Regions from separate parts of the Tumebacillus algifaecis genome, predicted to be linked through region 3. Evidence: riboswitches for the same ligand, from Rfam matches in the RefSeq annotation. Region 3 holds a riboswitch; each other region holds the start of a gene.
What was found. A riboswitch is a leader RNA that binds a small molecule or an ion and turns the genes downstream of it on or off. The one in region 3 is predicted to bind S-adenosylmethionine.
Positions count from the first base shown of each region.

Region 1 (6,753 bases), 1.8 Mb from region 3:
GTCTCCCCCTTTCCTCGCAGTTTTAGTTTTTATCGACTGCGTAGTTGCGCAGACGCGGCTCGATCAGCGAGACATCGACTTCATCATAGCTGATTTCCGGGCCGTTTGGCGTCCAAGCAGCAATTGTGGTTTTCAGGAACTGCTCGTCATTGCGATCCGGGAAGTCAGGCTTGTAGTGCGCGCCGCGGGATTCATCGCGTTTGAGCGCGCCGATGGTCATGACGCGAGCGAGTTCGAGCATGTTCCACAACTGACGGGTGAACGGTGCCATCATGTTCTCCCAACGCGACTTGTCAGCCATGCCGATGTTATGCCAACGTTCCATCAGTTCTTGAATCTTCTCATCGGTCTTCTGCAAGCGGTCGTTATAACGGACAACGGTCACGTTATCGGTCATCCACTGGCCAAGTTCACGGTGCAGCGCATACGGGTTCTCGGTGCCTTCCATCTTGAGGATCGACTCGTATTTTTGCTCTTGTTTCTTCGCAGCCGTTTCAAAGACAGACTTCTCAACATCTGCAGCCGTTTTCTTGAGACCTTTGATGTAAGAAACCGCATTCGGGCCGGTCACCATGCCGCCGAAGATCGCGGAGAGCAGCGAGTTCGCGCCCAGACGGTTTGCTCCGTGGTACTGGTACTCACACTCGCCCGCTGCAAACAGCCCCGGAATGTTGGTCATCTGGTTGTAGTCAACCCACATGCCGCCCATCGAGTAGTGAACAGCCGGGAAGATCTTCATCGGGACTTTGCGCGGGTCATCGCCGGCAAATTTCTCGTAGATTTCCATGATGCCGCCCAGTTTGACGTCAAGTGTTTCTTTCGGAATGTGAGAAACGTCGAGGTATACCATGTTCTCGCCGTCGATGCCAAGACCGAGATCGACGCAGACGTGGAAGATCTCGCGAGTCGCGATGTCGCGCGGCACGAGGTTGCCATATGCCGGGTATTTTTCTTCGAGGAAGTACCACGGTTTACCGTCTTTGTACGTCCAGACGCGGCCACCTTCACCGCGCGCAGACTCGGACATCAGGCGCAGTTTGTCATCGCCTGGGATCGCCGTCGGGTGAATCTGGATGAACTCACCGTTTGCATATTTTACACCTTGTTGGTACACAGCCGAAGCGGCGGTACCGGTGTTGATGATCGAGTTGGTAGAACGGCCAAATACAAGTCCAGGGCCGCCTGTCGCGAGGATGACAGCATCACCGACGAAGGATTGGATCTCCATCGAGCGCAGGTCTTGAGCCACGATACCGCGGCAGACCCCTTCCTCATCGACAACAGCCTGTACGAACTCCCAGCCTTCGTACTTTTGTACGAGACCTTGGGATTCGAAGCGGCGCACTTGCTCATCGAGTGCATACAAGAGCTGCTGACCGGTGGTCGCGCCTGCAAATGCAGTGCGGCTATGCTTGGTACCGCCAAAACGGCGGAAGTCGAGCAATCCTTCCGGAGTGCGGTTGAACATAACGCCCATGCGGTCCATCAGATGGATGATGCCAGGCGCTGCGTCACACATCGCTTTAACCGGCGGTTGGTTGGCGAGGAAGTCGCCACCGTACACGGTGTCATCAAAATGTTCCCACGGCGAGTCGCCTTCACCTTTGGTGTTGACGGCGCCGTTGATCCCGCCTTGTGCACAGACGGAGTGAGAACGTTTTACAGGTACTAACGAGAACAGATCGACCGGAATCCCGGCCTCGCAAACCTTGATGGTCGCCATCAGGCCCGCAAGGCCACCGCCGACGATCACAACACGTTGGTTACTCATTGCGTTTCCTCCCTTAGGCTAACTTACGCTACTGCTGCTTGGAAAGCATTCAGTGCTGCGATGCCGACTGCGGACAGCACGACGAACAGACCCATCAGCACATACGCGGAAACACGTTGCGCGCGCGGGCCAACCGTGATGCCCCAGTGAATGAAGAAGCCCCACAGGCCGTTTGCCAAGTGGAACACAGATGCTACCGTACCGATGATCATAAACCAGAACCCAACCGGGCTGGTCACGATCTGTACGACCATGTCAAAAGACGGAGCGTCGCCCGAAAAACGGGTCGTCCAAAGGTGCCAGATCACAAAGATGAAAGTGAAGACCCCGGTGATGCGTTGCAACGTAAACATTACATTGCGGCCCCAGGAATACTTCGATGCGTTATAGCCAGATGTGTATGCGACATACATGCCGTAGACGCCGTGATAGATCAACGGCAGCAGGATGAAAACGAATTCAATAAACGGCAAAAAGGGAATGCTCTCCAGTACGCCCACCTTGTCATTGAACGCTTGCTCGCCTTTAGTGGCGAACGAGTTGATGCTCAGATGCATGATCAGGAACAAAGTGACCGGAATTACACCGAGCAGTGAGTGCAACCGGCGAAATAAAAACTCTCGGCTAGCCTGTTTGTTGGCCACGTGTCGATCCTCCTTCCAAGATACCTGTGAATGATTGATTCACAGTTGCTTTTTCTCTGGTGGCATGCACGGATTCTCACATGCCCGACTCTCCAAACTCCCCTTACAGTGCGATACGGTGCCCCCTTTTTTTACTTTGACCGTCCCGTCCAATTTCCCGGAGGGGCAGGGGCGGCCGAATCAATGCACCATAAATTGTACTGTTTCAATAGAAGGAATGTCAAGAAACTGTCAAATCCGACAAGTTTCGAAGCAATTTCTGAGAGTCACTGTGTTTACGGTGCGCGATTCGGCCAATTTTTACGCATAGCGGGGATTTTTTTCGAGTCCCGAAGCTTCTGTCTCCCATTTTACACCTGTGCTAATTTCTCCTTCAACACGCAAAAGGAGCGTGATCGGCGGCTCTGGGGCGATTTGCGCGACATTTTCAATCAAAGCGTTCACCTGCTCTTCTGTTACGCCTCCTAAGAGCCACGCTTGGTGCAGGCGCTCTGTCGTTTCGATCGATTGATAGTCTGCGAGAATCCCGCCAAGTGTTGTGATTCCTGCTTGAATCGCTTGGCCAATCGAATCGGTCTGGGTCGGACAGCCCGTACAGGACAGATAAAAGTTGCCCACCTTCGGTTCAGCATGGGAGGCAGCTGTCTGAACGCGATCCCAGTTCGGGCGGCGGATGTTCTCGCCCTGTGTCAGCAGAGTGGTCAGGTCTTCGATCACAGCGCTCGCCGTCGGGAACTCCCCTGCACCGCGGCCGATCAGCGTCAAGTCGCCGACCACATCGGCACGCAGTGTGACCGCGTTGAACACATCATCGACGCGAGCCAGCGGATGGCTCCCCGCAAGCAGGCTCGGGCGCACCGAAAGTCGCAGCGCTCCATCCTGCTCATGCGCATGGCCGATCAATTTCACCGTGTAGCCCAATTGCTCGGCAAGCTTCAAGTCGTGCCCGCTGATCTCCGAGATCCCTTGGCGGTCGATCTGTGCGACATCAACGCAGGTGTCATAGGCGAGGTTGGTCAAGATCGCCAATTTGTACGCAGCATCAAACCCTTCCACATCGGAGGTTGGGTCCGCTTCAGCATAGCCCAAACTCTGCGCTTCAGACAGCACCTCTGGGAAACTGCGCCCCGTTTTACTCATCTCGGTCAATATGTAGTTGCTCGTGCCGTTCAGAATTCCAGAGATCTCGTGCACACGGTTGGCGGTGAGGTAGCCTTGCAGCATGTGGATCACCGGAATGCCGCCTGCCACACTAGCTTCAAATAACAGATGGACTCCGTTTTGATGTGCTAATCGCAACAGCTCCGCTCCGTGTTTCGCCATCAGTTCTTTGTTGGCGGTGATCACATGTCGCTTGCTGTTCAACGCCTGTTCGATGATCTCCTTGGCCGGATGCAAGCCACCGATTACTTCAATATAAATGTCGATCTGCTCGTCGCTGAGCAGTTCCTGCGGTTCAAGGGTCAGCACGCTTGGATCGATCGCAAAGCCACGCTCTTTCCCACGGTCGCGGACGAGGACGTTGACCACTTCCACAGTACAGCCTGTGCGGGTCAGAATTGTGTCTCTGTTTTTTAAAAGGGTCTTATACACCCCACCGCCAACCGTTCCTAATCCCAGCAAACCGACCTTTACCTGTTTTTGTGCTTGTTTTTGAATCATCGTCAATTCCCTCCCGTTTCGCGTAAGAAATCTGTTATGAACTTGCTCAACTGCTGACCTTCTACCAAAAAAGCATCGTGACCGTACGGTGAACTCAGTTCGCAGTACGTCACCTGTTTTCCAGATTGGCGCAGGCGCTCCGCCCACATCCGTTGTTCCTGCGGCGGGTAGAGGTGGTCGGTGTCAATCCCGACCCAGAGCACCTCAGCCTCGATCCGCTCCAGCGCTGCAACCGCTCCACCGCGGCCGCGCCCAATATCGTGCAAATCCATCGCTTTTAGCAAACAGAGATAGGAGTTTACATCAAAGCGTCCGTTCAACTTGTCACCCATGTGTTCAAGGTAACTTTCGATCTGGAACCATGTATCCTGAAGGGATGCGTCCTCCTGCTTGATCTCGCGTCCGAAACGAGCTTCGAAAAGCTCAAAGGATCGGTAGGTGATCATGCCAATTTTTCTGGCGAGCGCAAGTCCGTGCACCGGGTCGTTCTCGATCGCCGAGCGCATCACATGGTTGTAGCCGATAGCGAGTGCAGACAACTGACCTGAAGTGGCCATCGGGGCACAGCGTTTGACAAAAGACGGATAGGTCACCGCCCACTCGATCGTCTGCAGGCCGCCCATCGAACCGCCGAGCACCAACTGCAACAGCTTCACACCGAGTCGGTCGAGCAACTGCTTTTGCGCGCGCACCATGTCACGAATCGTGATCAGTGGAAATGGACGGTGCGCCTGTGGCCCGGTCGAGCCCGCACAGCCGCCAAGCACATTGGAGCAAATCACATAGTAGCGCCTCGTATCCAACACCTTGCCCGGCCCGATCAGCGGCTGCCACCACACGTCTGCCTGCGCATCCAATGTCAGCGGGTGACAGATCAGAATCGCATTGTCGCCACGCTCATTTAACGTTCCGTACGCTTCATAGGCGATCTCCACAGCAGGAAGTGACACGCCGCATTCGAGGCCGATCTCCCCAATCGCTGCCGTTTGCATCGTCACGCGCCCTCCTTTCCGACCCCGACCCAAGTGTGTCGGTCATCGTGGATGGTCGCGCGCATCCGCATCGGCAAAACGTGCCCTGCCCCTACCCGCACAAGATCGCGAGCGCAAGATCGATCGTTCCGTTTCACTGATTTAAGTAGATCTACTGTAGTCTTTACTCTCGCTGATACGACAGTGACCTCTATTTCTCCTCCTTGTGTCCTCATTTGCTCGTACAAAGCGGCCTCCCCTATCCGTTGTCCAACTCGTGTGTTGCGAGCGAAATTCTGGTTGCTCCCTGCCATGTTGCTCTCACTCCGTTTCGTTTTACAGGGGCCTTGAGCGATCCGATCAGGACACAACAAAAACCCCCGCTTCTAATTGAAGAGGGGGTAGCATTTATAGCTCCACACCTCTTATCTGTCAGACCATCACAGTCTGCTGGATTTAGCACCATACCGCTTGTGTCGGTACACAAGCGAGGTTGCCGGGCTTCAAAGGGCCAGTCCCTCCGCCACTCTCGATAAGAGATAAACTATTCGGTTAGAAAAAGATTTTCTATATCGTACTATGCGAATCGTTCGTTGTCAATTTTCTCTTTTATTCGGCTGCGTTCAATCCGGAGACGACGACCGATTCCGCACCGTCCATCCCAAAAGAGGTATGCAAGACGCGCACTGCGTCATGCGCCCGCGCTTTCTCGATGACGCAAGAGACTTTGATCTCCGAAGTCGAGACCATCTTGATTTCGATGCCCGCGTCGGCCAACGCGCCGAACATCTGAGCCGCGACGCCTGGGTTGGAGATCATTCCTGCCCCGACGATCGACACCTTGGCCAGATCTTCTTCCAGTTCAAAATCTGCGCCGCCAAACTCTGGTCCCAACGCTTTTAACACCGGGAGCGCTCTGCTCAGATCATCGTGATCGATCGTAAAGGAGATGTCCGAAACGCCTTCATGTGCGACCGAAGTGACGATGATGTCCACGTTGACAGACGACTCGGCTAGCGATTGAAAAATTCTATGCATGTTGCCAAGACGACTTTTCACCCCTACGAGCGAAACCTTTACCACATTCATGTCGTGGGCGATCCCACGGACGATCATTCCCTGTTCCATCTGAGCTTCCTCCTCGACCAGCGTCCCGATGTTTTTCGTAAAGCTTGAACGCACCATCAGCGGCACGTGATATTGTTTCGCAAATTCTACTGCGCGCGGGTGTAGCACACCTGCGCCGAGGTTGGCAAGTTCCAGCATTTCATCGTACGAGATGCGATCCAGTTTCTTCGCCGCTGGCACCGTGCGCGGGTCGGTCGTATATACGCCGTCCACGTCGGTGTAAATTTCACACAGATCAGCGCCGAGCGCTGCTGCCAGCGCCACAGCCGTCGTATCTGAGCCACCTCGCCCGAGCGTCGTGATGTCGCCCTGATCGCTCATGCCTTGGAAGCCTGCAACGATCACCACGCGACCTTGTTCAACTTCACGGCGAATGCGCGCCGGATCGATCCCCGTGATCCGCGCCTTGCTATGCACTCCTTCGGTGCGAATGCCAGCCATGCCTCCGGTCAGCGAGACGCTGTGAAGACCTAAGTTCTGTACTGCCATCGCAAGCAGTGCGGACGAAATCTGCTCACCTGTGGTGAGCAACATATCCATCTCGCGTGCTGACGGGTTATCCGACAGCTTACCAGCC
Region 1 covers NZ_CP022657.1:1,754,107-1,760,859, reverse strand. Annotated here, with positions in the region: gene sdhA (succinate dehydrogenase flavoprotein subunit) at 23-1,771, opposite strand; gene CIG75_RS07740 (succinate dehydrogenase cytochrome b558 subunit) at 1,795-2,415, opposite strand; gene CIG75_RS07735 (homoserine dehydrogenase) at 2,716-4,077, opposite strand; gene metX (homoserine O-acetyltransferase MetX) at 4,080-5,069, opposite strand; SAM riboswitch class I at 5,471-5,587, opposite strand; gene CIG75_RS07720 (aspartate kinase) at 5,658-6,753, opposite strand, start outside.
Region 1: another riboswitch for S-adenosylmethionine. It lies ahead of metX (homoserine O-acetyltransferase MetX); the one in region 3 lies ahead of CIG75_RS15780 (2,3-diketo-5-methylthiopentyl-1-phosphate enolase).

Region 2 (6,753 bases), 1.5 Mb from region 3:
ATGACACCACCAGCATTCGCAACCACGTCCGGCACGAGCAGAACACCACGATCCGAGAGAATCTTGGTCGCTTCGATCGTCGTCGGGCCGTTCGCAGCTTCCACGACGATGCTCGCCTTGATGTTGTGCGCGTTGCGCGCCGTGAGCTGGTTCTCAATTGCTGCCGGAACGAGGATATCACAATCGAGTTCAAGCAGTTCTTGGTTCGTGATCACATTTTTGTACAGCTTGGTCACTGTGCCAAAAGAGTCACGACGATCCAACAAGTAATCGATATCAAGACCTTTTTCATCATACAGACCGCCATACGCGTCGGAGATCCCGACGACTTTTGCCCCTGCATCGTGCATGAATTTCGCCAAATAACCACCGGCGTTACCAAACCCTTGCACGACCACGCGAGCGTCTTTTAAATCGATACCTTTCACTTTCGCCGCTTCTTCGATCGCGATCGCCACGCCGCGCGCGGTAGCCGATTCGCGGCCATAAGAACCGCCGAGCACCAGCGGTTTGCCGGTGATGAAGCCCGGTGCGTCAAACTCACGGATGCGGGAATACTCGTCCATCATCCATGCCATCGACTGTGCGTTGGTGAACACGTCCGGAGCCGGAATATCTTTAGTCGGGCCGACGATCTGCGAAATTGCGCGAACATAGCCGCGGCAGAGGCGCTCAAGCTCACGGAACGACATCTCACGCGGATCGCAGATGATGCCGCCTTTCCCGCCGCCATAAGGCAAGTTGGCAATCCCGCACTTCAAACTCATCCAAATTGCAAGTGCCTTCACTTCATCCTCGGTAACCATCGGGTGGAAACGAATGCCCCCTTTGGTCGGACCAACCGCATCATTATGCTGGGCACGGTAACCGGTGAACACTTTGACACTGCCGTCGTCCATGCGCACCGGGATCCGTACGGTAAGCACACGCAACGGTTCCTTCAGCAATTCGAACATGTCCTGACCGTAGCCCAATTTATTCAAAGCATCTTGAATCACAAGTTGAGTGCTAGTTAGAATGTTCAAATTTTCAGCAGGCTCATTTGCAGTAGCATTGTTAGAAGGCAAATTCTGGGTATTCAATCGACTCGACTCCCTTTGAACTTATACAGGTATTCGTGAACCTTGACCTCAATATACACCTTACTCATGAACAAGGAAAGGTTAGCAAAGACCTTAATTGTTCGAAACAACCTCAAACACGGTCAATAACAAGAGTTTGGTTCGGTTTTAGCTGTATTGGATTCATTTGCGCTGTTGTCCTCCGTTTTCCGATTCGGGAATGTTTCGCTTTGATTACACCTCTGTCCCTTCCTCTTCAAAATCATCCGGATTGTCAACAACTACCATCGTTTCCGCATAACCTTGCGCTTGCGGCGGGATATTTTCGAGCATGTCATCTGGGTTATCAAAGGCGATCAGATCGGATTTGCCACCGTCTTTTCGGGTCTGTGCGTTAAAGGGCTTCACGTTAATTCCCCCTTGGCGTGGATTCTCAACGTTTAGAATGCCCAAGATCGTCATCAGGATGCTCCCTGCCTTCGAGTTCCTTCAACTACAATGCCCACCGTTCCCGCTTTTCGTACGGTCGTGCGGAACATAAGAATTGAATCATAATGACGGCGAGTTCCTGCATCTTGCCGCGTTGCTGCTGAAAGCCCTGCACATAGGACAAGCAATGCCAGAGGCACTAGGTCAAAATCACGCCGCTCTCTCACAAAACGATAGATCAGATTGAGAGCAGTATATGACATACCCTAACATCGCAACCTCGACCCTCGCCTAATCTCATAAAATTTGGTCTGCGGGCAATGGTCAACATGCAGAAGCGCACAACGCACCTGTCGTACAACGACGCGTCGGAAAGTGAGACAAAACAAACTGAGCGATCTGAGCAAGTTGAAGATCAACAGGTATAGAAGTTTGAGACTGCTGGTCTGGTCAACATTTGCCATCTGCACGGCTGTCACGCTCAAGGCCATCTGTTGGTGATTGCCAAGGGGATGCACCAACCTGACAAGCGGTCATCAAGCCACAGACACCGAACCACGCACCAAGGTGATCAAGATCGCCACCTAAAATTGCGGTGACCGACTAGCACGATCGAAACAGTTACGCGACATTGGTCGCCGCTTCGCGATCCGGACAAATGCGAACGATCAAGTACGCTACCCCATTCGCAACGCCGAACACGTCAAACGTGCCGAGCGAGATGACCAAATCGTTGACTGCTTCGTCGCCCTTGTCTGCTTCTATCGCCCTTCGATCAGCACCTCGATTTGAAAAACGAGGTGCCGCGATGGATGTTACATTTTTATTTTACTGAAATTTCACGCATAAATCCACTGTGTTCTAACACAGTTTTAAACTTACCTTAGCTCAGTTGAAGCAACGCCCGCTCCAGATCGGCGATCAGATCATCTGGATCTTCCAAGCCGACCGATAGACGGAGCAGGCCGTCTGTAATCCCGCGCTTGTGGCGCTCCTCTTTCGGCATGCCCGAATGCGACATCGAGGCCGGGTAGGAGAGGATACTTTCCACACCACCAAGAGATACGGCGACCAACGGGATTTTGACCTGTTGCATCAACAGCTTGGCACGCTCGGCGCTGCCAGTATCGAACGAAAGTACCGCGCCAGATCGAGTCGATTGCTTCCGGTGCACTTCATGTCCTTGATGAGTGGACAATCCGGGATAAAACACCGCGCTGATCTCTTCGCGCTCTGCAAGCCAGTGCGCGATACGCTCAGCCCCGTCACAGGAGGCGTCCATGCGCACTTTCAACGTCTTGATCCCTCGCTGCAGCAGGAAGCAGTCCTGCGGGCCGAGCACCGCTCCAAACGAATTTTGCAACTGGGCTAGGCGATGCCCCAGCACGCGGTCTTTGGTCACTGCAAGCCCGGCGACCAGATCGGAGTGACCGCCGAGAAACTTCGTTGCGCTGTGTACGACCACGTCGATCCCCACGTCGAGTGGGCGCTGCAGATACGGGGTCTGGAAGGTGTTATCCACAATGGTCAGCAGTCCGTGCTCTTTCGCGATCGCAGCCGCTCCTGCCAGATCGGTGATCTTCAAAAGCGGGTTGGATGGCGTTTCTAACAGTATCCCTTTCGTATTGGGACGGATCGCGACACGAATGTTTTCCAAATCGGTCACATCGACAAATGTTGTCTCGATCCCCAAACGGTTCAGCACGGTGGTCAGCACTCGAAATGTACCGCCGTAGATGTCGTCCGTCGCGATCAGATGATCACCTGCCGAGAACAGCAACAGCGCCGTGGAGATCGCCGCCATCCCCGATGCAAAGGCAAACCCTCGCGTCCCGCCTTCCAGCTCGGCGATCGTCCGTTCCAGCGCGTTCCGCGTCGGATTGCCGGAACGGGCATATTCATACTGCGGTGGATTGTCAGGGTCCTCTTGATGAAACGTCGAGACCTGATAGATCGGTATGGCCGATGCTCCAGTCGTCTGGTCGATCTCATTTCCCGTATGCAAAAGCTGTGTCGCAAATGTCAGTTTTTTCTCCTCGCTCATCTAAGCCAAACTCCCTTCCTATTCAGCCAATTCACGTTCCGACGCGGCGAACGCCTGCGCCATATCTTCGATCAAATCCTCGTAATGTTCAATCCCCACGGACAAACGGAGCAAAGAACTTGTCACACCCAATTCATTGCGAACCGCTTCCGGCACATCAAAATGCGTCTGTCGCGCCGGGTAGGTGATCAGCGACTCGACCCCGCCGAGCGATTCGGCAAAGGCGATCAGGTTCAAATGGCGCAACAGCGGCTCGACCAGCTCCTCACGCACCACCTCAAAAGACAACATCCCACCATAGCCATCCGCCTGCCCGATGTGTACGTCGCGTCCAGGGTGGTTTTCCAATCCAGGGAAATACACCTGCTTGACGCAAGGGTGCCCGGTCAGCCATTTGGCGAGCACCATCGCATTTTCCTGATGTCGATCCATGCGCAGCGCCAACGTCTTCATCCCCCGCATCAACAGCCATGCGTCTTGCGGGCCCAGTGTCGCTCCAATCGAATTTTGCAAAAAGTAGATGCGGTCCGCCAACTCTTGCTCGCGCGCCACCGCCAGCCCAGAAAGCACATCATTGTGCCCGCCGAGGTATTTCGTCGCGCTATGTACGACCACATCGGCTCCCAGTGTCAGCGGTCGTTGCAGATAGGGCGTCATAAACGTATTGTCTACGATGGTCAGCAACCCGTTTCTTTGGGCCACGCCGATGATCGCCTGCAAATCGCTGATTCGCATCGTCGGATTGGTCGGCGTTTCAAGAAAAATCGCTTTGGTGTTCTCCTGCACCGCAGCTTCAACCTTCTGCCAGTCACCTGTATCGACAAACGTCGTCGTGATGCCCTGACGCGGCAAAATCTGCTCCAGCAGGCGGTAAGTGCCTCCGTATAGATCATGAGAGACCAGCAGATGATCTCCTTGCCCAAACAACCCGAGCACTCCGGCGATCGCCGCCATTCCCGAACTGTACGCAAATCCCTGTACCCCGCCTTCCAGCTGTGCGATCGCGTCTTCCAGCGTCTGCCTAGTCGGATTTTTCGTCCGCGTGTAATCAAATCCTGTGCTCTCGCCAAGCCGCGGATGACGATACGTGGTCGAAAGATAGATCGGCGACGAAATCGCGCCGGTTTTTTCTGCTTTATTGTTGCCAATTTGAGCCAAACAAGTATCTGGATGCAATCTGATTTCCTCCTCAAGCAAAAAGACCTCTCTCAGAATTGAGAAAGGTCTTTGATAGCTACAAAGAGCGCTTTCTCTCATCTTTCAGGTTGCATAAACAACCTGTTGGAATTGGCACCGTGCACGAAATATCGTGTCGGTTGCCGTGGCATCGTCGGGCCAGTCCCTCCGCCTACTCTTGATAAGAGAACTATTTGCTGTTGTTGTTTGATACTAAATGTAGCCTCAGTTGTGCTCGGCTGTCAAGTATATTTTGTCAGTCATACTGCGCACTTGCGCACGACACACTAGACCTGATGCAACCTGCTTTTTGGGAGAAAGGACTGACACCATGGCCGCGACGAAACCGAAAAAAGCGATTCATTTCCTTCCCTTGTTCGCGTTGGCAACCGTACCGCTGATCATGGTGCTTGGCAACTCGATGCTGATCCCAATCCTCCCTCAGATGCAAGAGGAGATCGGCATATCCAAATTCCAAGCTTCCTTGGTCATCACGCTGTTCTCTGTCCCAGCTGGGGTGATCATCCCGCTGGCCGGCTTTCTCTCCGACCGTTACACAAGAAAAGTTGTCATCATTCCGGCCTTGCTCCTGTATGGAGCAGGAGGCGTTGTCGCCGGAGTGGCTGCCTGGCTGATGGACCAACCTTATGCAGTGATCATGGCTGGACGCGTCTTGCAAGGTCTCGGGGCGGCGGGGACAGCTTCGATCGCGATGGCGCTGGCTGGAGATCTCTGGAGCGGTGCTTCGCGCGCCAAGGCGCTTGGCATCATCGAAGCTTCGAACGGATTAGGCAAAGTGCTGTCACCGATCATCGGCTCTTTGATTGCACTCTTGTTCTGGTACGCCGCATTTTTCGCGTTTCCCATCATCTGTATCCTTTCGGCCGCACTGGTCTATTTTTTCGTCAAAGAACCAAAGAAAAGCGGCTCGAAACAATCGCCAAAAGAGTATATCGGCGCTTTGAAAAAAACATTCAAGGCGCAAGGTAAATGGCTGCTCACCGCCTATTTGGCAGGTTCGATCGCACTTTTTATCCTATTTGGCGTCCTCTTTTATATCTCGCAGATCCTCGAAGAAAAATACAAGGTTGCCGACCTGATGCGCGGCCTGATCCTGTCCATTCCACTGCTGGCGATGTGCACGACCTCACTGGTGACGGGCGCGAAGATCAAAAAGAACATGCGGTTGATGAAGATTTTGATCGTATCCGGACTGGCGCTGATCGGCGTTCCGCTGGCGATCGCCGCCTTTTTCAACAACCCGTATGTGTCGCTCGGCCTGCTCGTCGTCTCCGGGATCGGCACCGGACTGGTCCTGCCCTGCCTGAACACGATGATCACCTCCGCCGTACAGAAAGCGGAGCGCGGGGCGGTCACAGCGCTTTATGGCAGCGTGCGTTTCCTCGGCGTCGCGGCGGGCCCCCCGATCTTCGGCGCTTTGATGGACACTCCGAAGATCATGTTTTCGATCATGGCCGCTTTGGCTGGTGTCTGTGCGGTGATGGCTTTCTTCCTGATCCAGGTCGGTACAGAGGGTGGCGGTAGCAATCCCGAACGGTATGAACAGATTGCCCAACAACAAAAGCTTCTGACGCGAAGAAAAGCGCGGGCGTAATCACACGCCCGCGCTTTCGTTGAGCTTTGAGCTTTGAGCTTTGAGCTTTGAGCTTTGAGCTTTGAGCTTTGAGCTTTGAGCTTTCCAGCATCACGTTTCGACTGTTGCTAGCGGACAGAGGAGACGTTCTCAGGCGAAGACGAGATGCATTTGATGGGAGCCGTCAACATCGGCTCCCTTTTTCTTGCAGTTTCAGCTCGTACTAGGACTTGTGTTTGCTGGCCGTATCGCGCTCCCCTTACATCCCTTGTTTTCGAGGATTGTACACCCTTCACCATCAGCAATCCTTTTTCATACGATGCTAGAGCCTACTACCCGCTGGTTACCCTCGGGAAAGAGAAAGGAGCCGGAAGGTATGCGTTCATCGTTCGAACGTGCTTGGGATGACATCTTGCGTGATCCGCTGCCTGGTCGTCTCGCCAAACCGC
Region 2 covers NZ_CP022657.1:2,057,100-2,063,852, reverse strand. Annotated here, with positions in the region: gene CIG75_RS09305 (Glu/Leu/Phe/Val family dehydrogenase) at 1-1,067, opposite strand, end outside; gene CIG75_RS20685 (hypothetical protein) at 1,296-1,523, opposite strand; gene CIG75_RS09300 (trans-sulfuration enzyme family protein) at 2,374-3,534, opposite strand; gene CIG75_RS09295 (trans-sulfuration enzyme family protein) at 3,553-4,710, opposite strand; SAM riboswitch class I at 4,785-4,898, opposite strand; gene CIG75_RS09290 (MFS transporter) at 5,042-6,325, shown strand; gene comA (phosphosulfolactate synthase) at 6,681-6,753, shown strand, end outside.
Region 2: another riboswitch for S-adenosylmethionine. It lies ahead of CIG75_RS09295 (trans-sulfuration enzyme family protein); the one in region 3 lies ahead of CIG75_RS15780 (2,3-diketo-5-methylthiopentyl-1-phosphate enolase).

Region 3 (6,753 bases):
ACGACCGACGAACATTCCGGACATGGCGACCATGCTTCTAACGGTGGCACCAGCAATGGTGGACATCCTGCCGGGGCACAAGCGGAAGCCTATAAAACGCTGAAAGTTGGCGAAAGCGTCAAATTGACCAAGATCGGTGATATGCAGGAAGTGACGGAAAACGCCATGTCCTATCCGAAGTTCCTATCGAGCAAAAACACCAAGATCAAGCAATCTTACGCGGCAGCTGTGCAGAATCTCGATGTCCTGAAATTCATTCCCTGCTACTGCGGTTGTGGTGATCACGCCGGACATAAAAGCAACGCCGAGTGCTTTGTGAAAGACGTCCGCGAAGACGGCGCGGTCGTTTGGGACGACCACGGCACCCGTTGCGACACCTGCATGAACATTGCCCTCGAAGCGGCTGATATGAAAGCACAAGGCAAGTCAGCGCAAGACATCCGCGAAACGATCGACAAAAAATACAAAGAAGGCTACGCGAAACCAACACCGACGCCGATGCCTTCATAATTTACAGGATACAGGAGGCTGTTGAGAATCTCTCAACAGCCCTTTTTGATGTTGGAAGCAGATCAACTGCACGCTGCAAACGATATGACTGCTGAGCAGATTTTGGCTGTCTTCGAACCTCGATGGAGATCGATCGGAAATGGTACGGCATGTCATCCTGTGTCCATTTAGACTTGTTTTTCGATTTCAATTCGCTGTATAGTATGAAGCGTGAATGTATGTTTGACTTTTCAGAAAGGGGATGTTACCCATGAATATAAAATCGGCTGATCGATTGCAAGGACTACCCACCCAATTTTTCTCTACGATGGTGGCAAAAGTAAACTCGTACATCGCCCAAGGGCATGATGTGATCAACCTCGGCCAAGGCAATCCGGACTTGCCAACCCCGCCGCATATTGTCGAATCGCTGCGCCATGAGGTGCTCGATCCTGTCACGCACAAATACCCGCCGTTCTCCGGGCTGTTCGAATTGAAGCAGGCGATCGCATCTTGGTACAAAAACGAATTTGACGTCGATCTCGACCCAGCGACCGAAGTGGCGATCCTCTTTGGCGGGAAAACGGGCCTCGTCGAAATTTCCCAATGTCTGCTCAACCCCGGCGATGTTTGCCTTGTCCCCGATCCGGGCTATCCTGATTACTGGTCTGGCGTCGCGCTTTCTGGCGCGGAGATGACGATGATGCCGTTGTTGCGCGACAACGCTTTCTTACCCGACTACAGCCAGATTCCGGCAGACAAGCTCGCCAAAGCCAAGTTGATGTTCCTCAACTATCCGAACAACCCGACTTCGGCAACCGCACCGCGCGCCTTTTACGAAGACACAGTCCGCTTTGCGGAACAGAACAACGTGATCGTCGCGTCCGACTTCGCATACGGTGCAATCGGTTTCGATGGAGTAAAACCGGTATCCTTCCTGCAAACGCCAGGCGCGAAAGAGGTCGGGGTCGAATTCTACACCCTCTCGAAAACGTACAACATGGCAGGCTGGCGCGTCGGCTTTGCGCTGGGGAACAAAGAGGTGGTCCGTTTGATCAACCTGATCCAAGACCATTACTACGTCTCGTTGCCAGCTTTTATCCAGCGTGCTTCGGTCACTGCGCTCACCTCATCTCAAGACTGCGTGCACCAACTGGCCGCTACCTACGAACAGCGCCGCAATGTCTTTGTGAGCGGTTTGAAAAAAGCGGGTTGGGACGTGCTGACGCCACAAGGCTCTTTCTTTACGTGGGTGCCAGTGCCAAAAGGCTTCACGTCGGTCGAGTTCTCGGACACGCTCTTAGAACAGGCGCACGTGATGGTCGCGCCGGGCGTCGGCTTTGGACCGAGTGGAGAGGGGTATGTTCGAGTCGGTCTTTTGACCAGCGAACAGCGTTTGCAGGAAGCGGTTGAGCGAATGGCCAAGATTTCTCTCTAATCGATTTTCGGCAAAGTCATTGACACTCTCTCGCAGAGGTTGTAATATCGTCTACAGAAGTTTTCTCACATATAAGACAACTCTTATCCAGAGCAGGCGGAGGGACTGGCCCTACGATGCCCGGCAACCGGTTTTCACGTACTTGTGATCACACGGTGCTAATTCCTTCAGGAAATATCCTGAGAGATAAGAGGCTGACCATGAAATTTTGTCGCCTCTTTCTTGACCAAGAAAGAGGCTTTTACTATGTTCTAGACTATTCGCATAGAGGTGATCGTCTCGTGACCCGACAAGAATTTGTTCATGTCACCTATTTGGCCCACGGCAAACCGGGTACAGATTGGCAGAAAAAAGCGGAAGGCATCGCGATCGGTCTGACTGTTGGCTCGTGGACAGACCTTCCGGCAGCTCGCAAGGATGCGATGCAAAAACATCTCGGACACGTGGTAAAGGCAGAAGAGATCGGCATGGATGCACACGGCCTCAGCCAAGCGCTGTTGACCATCGCCTATCCGACGCTCAATTTCACGCCGGATGTGCCAGCGCTGTTGACTTCGGTGTTCGGCAAACTGTCGATGGACGGAAAGATCCGACTGGTGGACATCGAATTGCCTATCGCGTTCCAAAGTCAATTCCCTGGCCCGAAATATGGCATCGACCAAATCCGCAAGCAGTTGGGCATCGAAAATCGCCCGCTGTTGATGAGCATTTTCAAATCGGTGATCGGGTACGACATCGAGGCACTGGCAGACGCGTTCTACCAGCAGGCGCTCGGTGGCGTTGATTTGGTCAAGGATGACGAAATCTTCTTTGATGAAACGTACGCGCCGTTCGAAAAGCGCATCGAAGCCTGCCGTCTGGCAGCGGAGCGTGCCAAAGAGCAGACTGGCAAGAGTACGCTTTATGCGGCGAACTTAACCGGACCTGTCACCGAAATTTTCGAGAAAGCGCGTCGGGCAGTGGACGCAGGGGCGAACGCGCTTTTGCTAAACGTTTTGACCTACGGCTACGATGTGTTGCAGCGCCTCGCTGCCGACCCGAAGATCACGGTGCCGATCATGGCCCATCCGGCGATGGCCGGTGCGATGTATCCGTCCGAACAGTATGGGATCGCAGCTCCGGTGTTGCTGGGGAAACTGATGCGCGTGGCGGGGGCCGATTTCTCGCTCTATCCGTCGGCGTATGGCTCGGTCGCGATGGAACGCGGCGAAACGTTGAAGATCGCCGAGGCGTTGCGTGCCGAACAGAGCGGTCTCAACCGTACGTTCCCGGTGCCGTCCGCGGGCATTCATCCAGGTCTTGTGCCAGTATTGTATGGAGATCTCGGCAATGACCAGATCATCAATGCTGGCGGTGGTATCCATGGGCATCCGGGCGGCTCAAGTGCGGGCGGACGGGCGTTCGTGGCGGCAATTGATGCGGTGGTGGCAGGAAAGACGCTGAGCGAAGCGGCTGAACAATCCAAAGAATTGAAAACAGCTTTGGAGCTGTGGAACAAATAGAGAAGGAGTCGGGCAACTATGAGTAAACGCATCGCGATCTTTTGTGACTTTGACGGCACGATTACGGAGCGCGACATGATCATCACGATCATGGAGAAGTTTGGCGCTCCTGGCTGGGAGACGATCAAGGATCAGATTCTCGGTCAAGAGATTACGATCCAAAGTGGAGTCGGTCAGCTCTTCGCTGGCATTTCATCTGCAAAGCAGGACGAAATCGCAGCCTATGCCCAAGAGGTCGCGGTGATTCGCGAAGGGTTTGCGGAGTTCCTGACGTTTTGTAAAGAGCAAGGAATTGATTTTTGGGTGACCAGTGGTGGGATCGACTTTTTCGTCCTCCCGCTTCTGGCTCCGTTTGCGATTGATAACCCGATCTACAGCAACGGTAGCAGTTTTACTGGCGAGCAGATCGAGATTCTCTGGCCGCACGCTTGTGACGAACATTGCACCAGCGGCTGTGGGATGTGTAAACCGTCCGTCCTGCGCAAGTTCCCAGATGAAGAGACGTTCAAAGTGGTCATCGGTGACTCGATCACCGACTTGCAGGCGGCCAAACAAGCCGATTTCGTGCTGGCCAGATCACTTTTGCTACGGAAATGTCAGGAACTCGGACTTCAACACGCTGAATTTGTAACATTCCATGACTGCATTACAGTGCTGAAACAACTCATTAACGAACAAAAGGGGGAGGTTCTGTCATGAGCCAAACATACTTGCAGGAAGAGCGCTACCGCATTGCGGAGCAACTGGTCGCTGTTTCCCAAAACTTTGCATCAAAAGGCTGGTTCCCAGCGACGAGTGGGAACTTGTCGGTCAAATTCAGTCAGGAGCCGTTGACCTTTGGCGTCACCGCAAGTGGTCGTGACAAAGAGAACCTGACGATCCATGACATTTTGTTCGTCGATGGCGATTCGAAAGCACTAGAGCCGACCCAGTTGAAGCCGTCCGCAGAGACGTTGATTCATGCAGAAGTGTACAAACGCATCGGTGCAGAAGCCGGTTCTGTGTTGCATGTACACACGATCTATAACAACCTGATCTCCGAGATTTTTGCCGATCAGCAGTCGGTGGTCATCTCCGACATGGAGTTGATCAAAGGCTTGAACATCTGGGAAGAAGGAGCGACGATTGAAGTGCCGATCGTCGAGAACTTTGCTGACATTCCGCGATTGGCTGAAGAGGTCGGCAAGCGTCTCGACCCGCGCGTTCCGGGCGTTTTGATCCGTAAGCACGGTATCTATGCGTGGGGGGACAGCGTGGCGTCTGTGAAGCGCCATGTGCAGGCCTTTGAGTTTATGTTCGAGTACCTGTTCAAGTATCTGCAATTTCAGGGCTCCGCAGGTAAAGTCCCGACAGTTGTTTGAAATGTGTGATAAAATCGAGTCAAGATATTAAACCTCAGAGGAGGAATCAACATGCCGTCCATTCGCTTTGTGGCAACCGATGAACGCATCGAAGGCGTTGAGCAAGTAACCGAGTATCTGAATACGCAAGGTATCGTCTACGAATACTGGGATATTTCCAAACTCCCGCTGGAACTGCAAGAAGACTACAAAGTCACGCCGGAATTGCAAGAAGCGATCCTCAACACGTTTCGTCCTGAGATCGACGCACTGTCCGAGAAGCATGGCTACAAGTCCTCCGATATCGTCGTGCTGTCCGATCAGACCCCGAACCTGGAAGACCTGCTCACCAAGTTCAAAGACGAGCATCACCACACCGAGGACGAAGTGCGCTTTATCGTCGATGGCGAGGCGATTTTCACCCTGAAAGGGCCGAAAGATGATACGTACTATGATGTTATTCTGTACCCGGGCGATTTGATCTCGGTGCCGACCAACACCCGCCACTGGTTCACGCTGACCGACCTGCGCAAGGTGAAGGCGATCCGTATCTTTGAGAGCAAAGATGGCTGGGTTGCGGTGTATGATGAGAGTGAGTTGCAGAAGCAGGCGTAGTGCTTGTTCGTGGGTTGCGTAGAGAGTTTTACTACATCGAACTAGACAGGAAAATGTTGAGTTCGGTTTGACGAAAATGCTAGTTCGTTGTGGGTATTCGAATGTCATAACCTCCTGATGCCAAAACACAGGAGGTTTTCTTATGTCCAAAAAACGTGTCACTTTTCGCAATGGTGCAACACAAGAAGTAAAAGGAAGTGAATAAGCAGGTGTTGATCGAGCAGGTGGTGGAAGCGGTGAGCGTGCAAGAACGACAGATGATAGTTTGTTTCGCCTTAGATGAGAAAAAGGCACCCGTTATCGAGTGCCTTAAAAAACTATAGTCGTGACCAAATTCGCCCGCCAAATCCGCCGGTTTCGGATACTTTGACGAACCCGTCTGATGACATTAAGTTCAGCCTCAAGGTGCCACTTTGCAAGATTCTTCCACGCGGTACATCAGCCCAAGAGCCATAGATATCGGTCGCCCGGCTAATCGGATCATATCTCAGGGTTCCATGAAATACGTTCGTAAAGGTTTGCCCCCCACCGTTGTCGCTTAATCCGGTCCACCAGACTTGGTTGCCAATTTGCCGAATGTAGTAACGGCCTCCATCGTCGCATCGCCAGGTTCCCGTCAAATTCAACACCCGAGTAGCTTGCGCATCAACAAAAGAGTCCCAATCATGTGCTTCTCGCGAATGTGTCGACATAGGTACCCAAACGTAGTACATAAGTATGCACCCCTCTATAGGCATTTATATTTGTTACACCATATGTAGCCAATAAACACTGTGCTCTAGGCAGATGCGGATTGTCGATAGGGACAAATAATCGTAGCTGAACTTAGACATGCAATACTTCATGGTAAAATCAAATCTGGCAGATTAGTTGTCGGCTCCATGAGATTGCCTGAGATATTACTTGCCCTTAAAAAAAAAAAGCGACCCTCCAGAAAGGCGGCTCGCTTTTTCAATACGGAAAGAAACTGGATAAATCTTCGAACAAACTGTTGTATACACTCGGGGTGTCTTCCTGCAATTCCAGCTCTACACCCGGCACAGGCAGGCACAGGGCATCATCATACAACCTTTGAATCCCATGTTCCGCCAAAAATGCTAGGACTGTTGCTTCGTAGTTTGCATGTTCAGGCAAGAAAGGGCTGTCCCGAAACTCCACAGCCAGTTTCTCATCTACCAGCCGATCCCGCTCGAATTTCACCATTGCGTAGGGTTCGAGGATTGACAGTTGAATTTCCAGCCAGTAATGGAACGGATGGTTTTTCAGGTATTCGTGCTGCTGATTCCATCCAATGTTCGTGTCCACAAGATTGATTTTGTAGGAAAAGCATTTTGCATAGTTCAGGTCGGTCTCGTTTTCAATCAGGCAA
Region 3 covers NZ_CP022657.1:3,588,864-3,595,616, reverse strand. Annotated here, with positions in the region: gene CIG75_RS15790 (PCYCGC motif-containing (lipo)protein) at 1-510, shown strand, start outside; gene CIG75_RS15785 (pyridoxal phosphate-dependent aminotransferase) at 761-1,927, shown strand; SAM riboswitch class I at 2,008-2,120, shown strand; gene CIG75_RS15780 (2,3-diketo-5-methylthiopentyl-1-phosphate enolase) at 2,209-3,429, shown strand; gene CIG75_RS15775 (2-hydroxy-3-keto-5-methylthiopentenyl-1-phosphate phosphatase) at 3,448-4,128, shown strand; gene mtnB (methylthioribulose 1-phosphate dehydratase) at 4,125-4,790, shown strand; gene CIG75_RS15765 (1,2-dihydroxy-3-keto-5-methylthiopentene dioxygenase) at 4,842-5,384, shown strand; gene CIG75_RS15760 (hypothetical protein) at 6,336-6,753, opposite strand, start outside.